2 regions of the Mesobacillus sp. S13 genome follow, and region 1 is predicted to be linked to the other one. Evidence: riboswitches for the same ligand, from Rfam matches in the RefSeq annotation. Region 1 holds a riboswitch; the other holds the start of a gene.
The links. Region 1 has a riboswitch for FMN ahead of ribD (bifunctional diaminohydroxyphosphoribosylaminopyrimidine deaminase/5-amino-6-(5-phosphoribosylamino)uracil reductase RibD). Riboswitches for the same ligand answer to the same signal wherever they lie in the genome.
Positions count from the first base shown of each region.

Region 2: another riboswitch for FMN. It lies ahead of LGO15_RS16000 (ECF transporter S component); the one in region 1 lies ahead of ribD (bifunctional diaminohydroxyphosphoribosylaminopyrimidine deaminase/5-amino-6-(5-phosphoribosylamino)uracil reductase RibD).

Region 1 covers NZ_CP084622.1:3,861,415-3,865,918, forward strand. Annotated here, with positions in the region: gene LGO15_RS19710 (bifunctional 3,4-dihydroxy-2-butanone-4-phosphate synthase/GTP cyclohydrolase II) at 1-622, opposite strand, end outside; gene ribE (riboflavin synthase) at 634-1,290, opposite strand; gene ribD (bifunctional diaminohydroxyphosphoribosylaminopyrimidine deaminase/5-amino-6-(5-phosphoribosylamino)uracil reductase RibD) at 1,303-2,385, opposite strand; FMN riboswitch at 2,528-2,672, opposite strand; gene LGO15_RS19725 (M23 family metallopeptidase) at 2,921-3,529, opposite strand; gene LGO15_RS19730 (hypothetical protein) at 3,533-3,976, opposite strand; gene LGO15_RS19735 (replication-relaxation family protein) at 3,989-4,504, opposite strand, start outside.
Region 2 covers NZ_CP084622.1:3,118,385-3,122,888, forward strand. Annotated here, with positions in the region: gene LGO15_RS15990 (YpbB family protein) at 1-873, opposite strand, end outside; gene LGO15_RS15995 (ferredoxin) at 1,167-1,415, shown strand; gene LGO15_RS16000 (ECF transporter S component) at 1,596-2,177, opposite strand; FMN riboswitch at 2,343-2,475, opposite strand; gene serA (phosphoglycerate dehydrogenase) at 2,772-4,346, shown strand; gene LGO15_RS16010 (histidinol-phosphatase) at 4,426-4,504, opposite strand, start outside.

The DNA.
Region 1 (4,504 bases):
CCTCTCTCTTGATCAACTGGTCCTTCCGATTGCGATATTGGATAAGGTCTTTTATCGTGATCATTTTCAAATCGAACTGGTCGGCAATCTTGCGGAGTTCCGGGACTCGAGCCATTGTGCCATCTTCATTCATGATTTCACAGATGACTCCTGCCGGCTTAGCACCGCTTAGCTTTGCCAGATCGACTGCCGCCTCTGTATGGCCGGCCCTCCGTAATACTCCCCCCTTCTTGGCGACAAGCGGAAAGATGTGGCCAGGTCTTTTAAAATCAGCGGCCTTTGATTCTGGGTCAAGCATGCTCAATACAGTTGCCGAACGTTCAAAAGCAGAAATTCCGGTGGTTGAATACTTATGGTCAATGCTCACGGTAAAAGCTGTGCCATGAGGGTCCGTATTCCGGGAAACCATCGGCATTAAGTCCAGCTTCTGTGCTAATTCCTGTTCAATCGGTACGCAAATCAATCCCCTGCCATGCGTCGCCATGAAATTGATGACATCAGGTGTCGCCTTTTCTGCCAGAGCGATGAAATCTCCTTCATTCTCACGGTCTTCATCGTCACAAACAATGACTACATTCCCCTGCATGAGTTCATATATAGCCTCTTCAATTGGATCAAACATTTACATCACCCTCACATAAACCCGTTATCCTCTAAGAACTGGGCTGTAATATTGTTGCCTCGTTTTGGTGCTGACGGAAACTGGTTGCTCAAAAAGTGCCCCACATACTTGCCAATCATGTCACATTCGATGTTGACGATATCTCCTGTATCCTTGAATCCTAGTACTGTATCTTTTAAAGTGAGCGGTATAAGCGATAGAGTCAAACTGTCTTCTGATACTCCGAAAACAGTTAGACTCGTCCCATCTACAGCAACAGAGCCTTTCATGATGACATATTTCAGCAATTCAGGGTCCACTTGAATTTCATAGTAAACCGCGTTCTCTATTTGCTTTTTCCCTTTGATGGTGCCAACTCCATCCACATGGCCGGCGACAAAGTGCCCGCCGAACCGGCCGCCCGCTGCCATCGCTCTTTCCAGGTTGACCTTTGAACCTCTTTTAACACTTTTCAAACTGGAAGCTTTGACCGTTTCCGGCATAACATCGACGGTAAACCTGTTTTCGTTGAATGAGGTAACGGTCAAGCATACCCCGTTTACAGCAATGCTGTCTCCGAGGTGAACATCGGTCAGCACTTTTTTCGCGTCAATCGTCAGGACAAAAGACTCGCCGCTATGCTGAATATTGGCTACGGTCCCGATTTCTTCTATAATCCCCGTAAACATATAATCCTCCTTCTACTCCGGCTCAGCTATGATCCGTATATCCTGGCCAATTTGTTTTACATCTATGATTCTCAAAGGAACTGTATCCTCAAGCCGGGCAATACCTTTGCCTCCGTATGCAGTTGGGGCTGTTTTCCCGCCGAGCAGCTTTGGAGCGATATAGGTGATTACTTGCTGGAAGGCCTTATCTTTTAAGAAGCTGCCATGAACCTCGGCCCCGCCTTCTACATAGACAGAAGTGATGCTCCTGTCTCCCAGTTTCTTCAGCATGTCCACTATTCCTATTTTCTCCGTTTCCAACTTGATGATTTCAATGCCCCGTTCTGAAAATTGCCTTACTCTTTCAGGATCGGCGTCTGTCCCAGTCACAATGATGGTATCAGCAGCATGGTCATTGACAATTCTCGAATCCAAAGGTGTTCTGAGAGTTGTATCCAAAATCACGCGGATTGGGTTTTTCCCGCCGGAATCAAGTCTTGTAGTAAGGCTGGGATTATCTTTAATGACAGTGTTGACACCCACAAGAATGGCATCATGTTCATGGCGGAAATGATGGACATCCTCTCTTGCTTCTTCCCCGGTGATCCATTTACTCTCGCCGGTCACCGTAGCGATTTTACCGTCCAGGCTGGTGGCGGATTTTAACGTAACATAGGGTAAGCCAGTGCTTATGTAATGAAAAAACACTTTATTCAACGTCTTTGCTTCTTCCTCCATTAGGCCAACTTCAACCTCAATGCCAGCGTCCCGCATCTTCCTGATTCCCGCTCCGCCAACAAGCGGATTCGGGTCAACACAAGCAACAAACACTTTCTTGATGCCCGACTCAATGACCAGATTCGAGCATGGCGGCGTCTTCCCGAAATGACTGCATGGCTCAAGAGTCACATACAATGTGGCTCCTTCAGCTTTTTCCCCTGCCATTTTTACCGCATGAACCTCAGCGTGCGGCTCGCCCGCCTTCAAATGGGCACCCATCCCAATGATCTGGCCGTCTTTTACAAGAACAGCGCCAACTCGCGGGTTGGGGGATGTTTGGCCCACTGTCGCCCTCGCAAGATTGATGGCTAATGCCATATAATCCTGACCGTTCATCTAGCTTCCTCCTTCCTTTTTAAAAATAATTCACGAAAATAAAAGGACCCCGAAACAAAATTGCTTCGGGGTCCTAAAAAAAGTTATGCCAAAATAGAGGGTTAAAAAAGGGCATACTGGTCCCATTCTCTTAATCCTCGTTTTTTTCCTTCTCCCATCCAGACTTTAACTGTCGGCCCTGGAGTTTCACCAGATCCACCGTTTAACAAATGTTAACCGGGTCACGGACTAAGAAGCATCGCTTCATCACCGCCGGTTGGGAATTTCACCCGACCCCGAAGGCGACTCTATCCCAACGGACAAAGTCGTTTTATATTTAGTTGATAATCCTATGGTATCGCAGTTTTCGTCATGTTGCAATCTGGGTATATAATTAATGGTGCTTAGCCAGCATTCTTCTTGATATAAATGGAGTCGGGGATATTCCTGGCTCTTATTTCCTTGTTGCGAAATATTCGGACATCTTGTATAATTTACTTATACGCCATATATCATTGCGAGCAGCAAAAGGAGCCGAGATTTTCCCGGCTCTTTTTTATATCACCGCCAACCCTCCAAGTATAAACACCCCCATCACGCCCCATGTTGCAAGCCGAGAATGAACCATATTAAGTAGACCCCATACACCAATGCTAATCCCCACCAGGAGAGGTAATGCCACAATGTAATCCGCAATCCAATGCTGCAAGCCGTCACCAAGTACCTTTTCACCGATCCACTTCCAACCATTGACCTCTGGTATGTCTCCAATTCCATCCCCAACCTTCCCATTCGCTATGAATTTTTCCCATGTGCTAGTCGGATCTACAAACTGTCCGTTATCTTTCATTCCAAAGTGTAAGTGCGGTCCTGTAGAATGACCTGTGTTTCCGCTTAGACCGATTATATCCCCCTCATGGAGTGTTTGCCCTGACTTAACTTTTATATCGCTCATATGCCCATATATGGCTTCTCTGCCATCAGCTAATCGAAGGATGACACCTTTTCCGATGTTCTGGCTTCCATAATCGACTACCCGCTCCACGACTGCTTCCCCTATGGAGTGCAACTGGCTCCCTTCTGGAAATCCAATGTCTATCCCTGTGTGTGGAGTCGGATGAACCTGGCTGACTTCTCCGAATTTAGAAGTTATTCGTACAATCATGATTTACACCGCGCTTTTCATGACTTCGATTAGAATATCCAGAACCATTGGAACAATGTTGATCAGGATAATTCCTAAACCTGCCGACATCATCATGGAATATCCCTTCTCAGGATTTCGAATCATCACCATGATGACACCCCCAAGAGCCACAACCATTGCCACAGGATAGGCCAGCACTTGCACCAATTCAATCAATGGGTCAAAGGCAGTCATGATTTTTGCTGACATATCTGCCTGCTGAGTCGTTACAGTAATAACTTCATGCGCTGAAGCTGGAGTGGCTTTTGTGATTGGAGAGAATGCAAGTGGCAGCATGGATAATCCAAAAGCTAAGCCTGCTGTACTCCCTTTCTTCATCACTTCCATTTCTTCCACACTGATGATGTCCTTCCCTTTGTTCATGAAATCCTTAAAGCTGATCACTTCTTGCTTTTGTCTGAACATGCTGTCTCCCCCTCAAATAAAGTCTTTCACTGTATATACTCGAACATCTAAACCTTCAGATGCTGTCTGCAGTTGTTTCCTTCTTAGCTCTGTTGTCGTGATCCAGATGAATTTCGGCTGCTTCTCGAACACATTCAATTCCATAAGCTTCTTATATCGCTCAATTTTCCCTTTGTTCTTCACCATCTTCTGAGTGTGATCAACTTCAATAATATAAAATTGATTGTTATTTTTAAAAATAGCATCGGCCACGACTGTTACTTTCCCCTTCACTTCCAGCTTCACTTCATTCTTCCATGTGGAAGGGCAGCCGTAGCCGATGAAAAGTGTATTCCTCATGATATAGTGCCTGGCTTGCGTGGTTTTCTTCATCACTTTGGTTGCTCCTACCCGCTCTCGACCTTCTTCATTGAGATAGTAAATGTTCTCGCCATCTTTGAAGCTGTTTAGAAAATCGCCCATGTTCTTCAATACCCTTTGAGCGTTCCTGTCACTTTTCAACCTGTGAAGCTTCTGGATCTGTGACCG
Region 2 (4,504 bases), 740 kb from region 1:
GATCGAGAGGGCTATTTCCACAACATGGTCTTCTATCGTGCTTTGTTTAAGGTTCCGGACAGCTGCAACCTCTTCCAGGGTGTAACCCCTTTGCATCAATCTATATGTCTTGTCAGTTGATATCGTCAAAGGCACGCTTCGTTCCGCTTTCTTGATCATTCCACTTAATAATGGATAGGTATGTTCGTTTCCTACCACCTTATCAAACAATGCATGCAGGCAATTTAAGAATTCGAAATGATAGTGTGCCGGTTCCAGGCCAGTCTCTTCAGAAGCCTGCATGGTCGTCAATCCAATTTTTTTGAAACCTGTCAGCCTTAAAACAACTAATTCCGGCCTCGTTTTTTCATTATCAAGAGCAGATATGAGCTCTACATATAGCCTTTCTGAAAGCTTGTAACGATCTTCATTTTGCTGTCTAATGTATTGTTTAACCCAAATATGGGTTTCTCGCTTATTCCTTACCGGGATAAAGGATCGTTCATGATGAATCAGGTTTGAACTCACCTGAATCAGCAGCGTCAATCTTTCCCAAAAACTATCCGTTACCTGGTGGTATTTCCAGCCATTCAAATGTTCAGGAAGGTTATAATCACCTAATTTTTGTTCCAGCTCACGCTTTCCCTTTTCAGTTAAAATGACCTTTCTTTCTGCAATTTCCTCCACAAGTCCCCTTTGCTTCAGCCTATCAATCATTTTTTCAAGTGCAGTACGGGTAACTGTTGGATATGTATGAAAATATGGGGTGATTTTATACAAATGAGCATCTTGAATCGTCTGCGAGGAACGTTTGCCCTGAAGAAGGTGAAATAATGAATATATAGTTCTTTCGCCATTGATTTTATTCAAAATAGACAAAACAACTGTTTCCAAATAAGTTATCCCCATAAAATCACCCTTGAATGAAAAATTAAGCAAAGGGCAACATAATATTCGTTGCCCACTATAGCAGAAAAATAATATACCATTATTTTAACATGAAAATATCTTGTAAAATGTTTTATTTTCAACGAAAAAATCACTCAACGCCTTGTGTGATAAGCATTCTCAATACTTTTTTTATTGAAATGTTGGCGATACAGTTTTACAATAGGTATGAGGAATACGTTTTCACTAATTCGGTGGAAACAGCATATTATTGTTAAACACTTGGGAGGAATTATATCATGGCTAAGTACACAATTGTTGACAAAGAAACTTGTATTGCATGCGGAGCTTGCGGTGCAGCTGCTCCAGATATCTACGACTACGACGATGAAGGCATTGCATTCGTAACACTTGATGAAAACGAAGGGATCGTTGAGATTCCTGATGTATTGATTGACGATATGATGGATGCATTCGAAGGCTGCCCAACAGACTCAATCAAAGTTGCTGATGAGCCTTTCAACGGAGATGCTACTAAGTTTGAATAAGTAAATACATAATTCCCGCTTACAAGCGGGAATTTTTTGTTTTTTATACTCCTTATTGCTTTCCCAAAGACTGCAATTGGGTAATTACAAGTGCTAAAGCAATCTTTAATCAGTCCTATTATAAATCAAAAAAGCAACGGTGCAGGCCGTTGCTTTTTTATCAATCTATATAAGTTAAGTTTATGCGTTTTTAAAAGTTTGCTGTCTTTCGATCCATGTTTTCATTCTTGTGAACATCAGCATGAAAATGACAGACATCAATATGCCTTTTACGAAGTTAAATGGTAAAATCCCTGCAACGATCATCGCCTTGGTTTCTGGGCCAGACATAGCTGGCATATTCAAGAACAATGTGTAGGCAGGAAGGAACACGTAGTAGTTAAGCACACTCATCAGTATGGCCATACTTGTTGTCCCAGCCACGAGAGCAAACGTCATTCCTTTATTTGATTTCATACGCTGATAAATATAGTAGGTTGGCAGGATGAATAAAACCCCTGCTACAAAGTTGGCAACATGGCCTACGGGAACACCCGTATCACTGCCCGTCATAAAATAATCAAGCGTATTCTTCAAGAATTCTACTAAAATACCAGCTACCGGACCAAAAATCAACGCAGCTATCAATGCAGGAAGATCGCTGAAGTCGACCATTAAGAATTTTGGAAATGGCGGCAGCGGAAAATTCAACAGCATCAATACATAAGAGATACTGCTAAGCATTCCAATCGAAACCATTGCTTTGACACTAAATTTTTTCATTTTTCCTCTCTCCTTATAGAGATCCATCTCACATAAAGAAGAAAGATTCGGCAATCACATACCCATAACAAATAAAACCCCCAAGTTTTCAGTACTTGAGGGAGACTTGTGAAAGGCATGCTTAATAAACGATCAAAACCTGCATTTTTTGATCGTCTGCAGAACCTCCATCTTCTCCCATCCAGACTATACTGTCGGCTTTGGAATCGCACCAAATCCTGCCCATACAGGCTCGCGGGCTTAGAGAATGGATCTCATTACCGCCGATCGGGAATTTCACCCTGCCCCGAAGATAGACCATATTTATTTAACAGGTTTATTATACTGAAAAAAAAATCATTTGTGAAGGTGTATGCTTGTGAAGATTTTTTGACCGTTAGGTAAAGAAGCCCACCTGCCCTTGATTGCCCACACTATTTATAATTAACTTCTGCTAAATTCGGAATAACAGAATATATTTAATATAAATCAGTTATCTTTGAGAGCGCTTGCATTGTATTTATGAACAATCTCGCAGTTTGACAAAAGAATATTCGTTTTGTAAAATAATCAGAAAATTAACACTTTGTTTCACTAAAAGGAGTGGGTAAAAGGATGTTTCACGTTCTAGCGGCAGATTCAATTAAGGAAGAAGGCTTACGGCCCTTATTAGAACAGGATGGGATCCATGTACATATCGGAGGTGTAGATTCAGGAATTATTGATTTACAAAAGGTTGACGCCCTTCTTGTCAGAAGCGCAACAAAAGTAACCCAGGAACTGCTTGATCTGATGCCCTCACTAAAAATCGTCGGCCGTGCAGGTGTGGGGGTGGATAATATCGATATCGCCGAGGCGACAAAAAGAGGAATTGTCGTCGTCAATGCTCCGGATGGGAACACCATTTCTACCGCAGAACATACTTTTGCGATGATGTCAGCATTAATGAGAAACATTCCGCAGGCACACTCTACTGTTAAAAATGGCGAATGGAAGAGAAATAAGTTTATTGGGAATGAACTTTACGGAAAAATATTAGGAATTATCGGTTTAGGGAGGATTGGTTCCGAGCTTGCAAAAAGAGCCAAGGCTTTCGGAATGTCGGTAAAGGTATTTGACCCCTTCCTGACAAAGGAGCGTGCAGCAGTTTTGGGCGTTCAATTATCGTCTTTCGAGGAAGTTCTAGCCGAAACAGATATCATTTCGGTTCACACACCTTTGACGAAGGAAACGAAAGGACTTCTTAACGAAAGGACTTTGAGCCAAACAAAGAAAGGTGTCTATCTCCTGAATTGTGCAAGAGGAGGAATAATTGACGAGATGGCACTCGCCCATTACATTGAAAACGGTCATGTTGCCGGTGCTGCACTGGATGTATTTGAAGTTGAACCCCCAGAGAATCACCCTTTACTTAAGTTTGATTCTGTTATTGCCACCCCACACCTAGGAGCCTCAACAAAAGAAGCACAGCTGAATGTGGCCACCCAGGTCGCAAGCGAAATCAGAACATTTTTTGAAAATAACCCTGTTGCCAACTCGATCAATCTTCCGGCCATGTCTAAAGAAATATACGAAAAAATCCAACCTTATCACCAGCTAGCCAAAGAAATGGGGAAGATTGTTTCTGAATGCCATAACAAAGGAATCAGCGAGCTTACAGCCACGTATTCAGGAACGGCAGCGGAACTTGAAACCTCTTTTTTAACAAAGGCCCTGCTTGCAGGATTTTTTGAAAACCGCATTGATATGAAAGTCAACGAAGTGAATGCCATCCACATTGCAAAAGAACGAGGAATCATGGTCGGTGAAAAAGTGACAGGAAACTCCTATGGATACGCAAATACGATAACAGTTACCGCAAGCGGGGATGGCGAATCTTTTACCGTGAGAGGAACTTACATTGACCATTACGGGCCAAGGATAGTCAATCTCGATGGCTTTAATATCGATTTCCATCCGTCAGGAAACCTTTTGTATATCCAGCATATGGACCGACCTGGTGTAATCGGACATGTAGGAAAGGTGCTGGGTGACCATGGTGTGAACATCGCGACCATGCAGGTTGGCAGAAAAGAGGCCGGCGGCGAAGCCATCATGGTTCTCTCGTTTGATAAGCCCCTTTCAACAGATATGATCGGCAAGCTTGAATCCCTGCAGGACATTGTCACAATCAATAGTATCGTTCTATAAACAAAGCAAACAGGCCTCCAATTAGTGGGGCCTGTATTTTTTGTGATGCGTTTCCTGCATCACAAGGATATTCCCTATCTTATCCCAAAGGATAGGATTTTCGCTCACCTTTGGAAAACGTCATGATTTCCTTATAGCCTACTTCCCTTGCAAGTTCA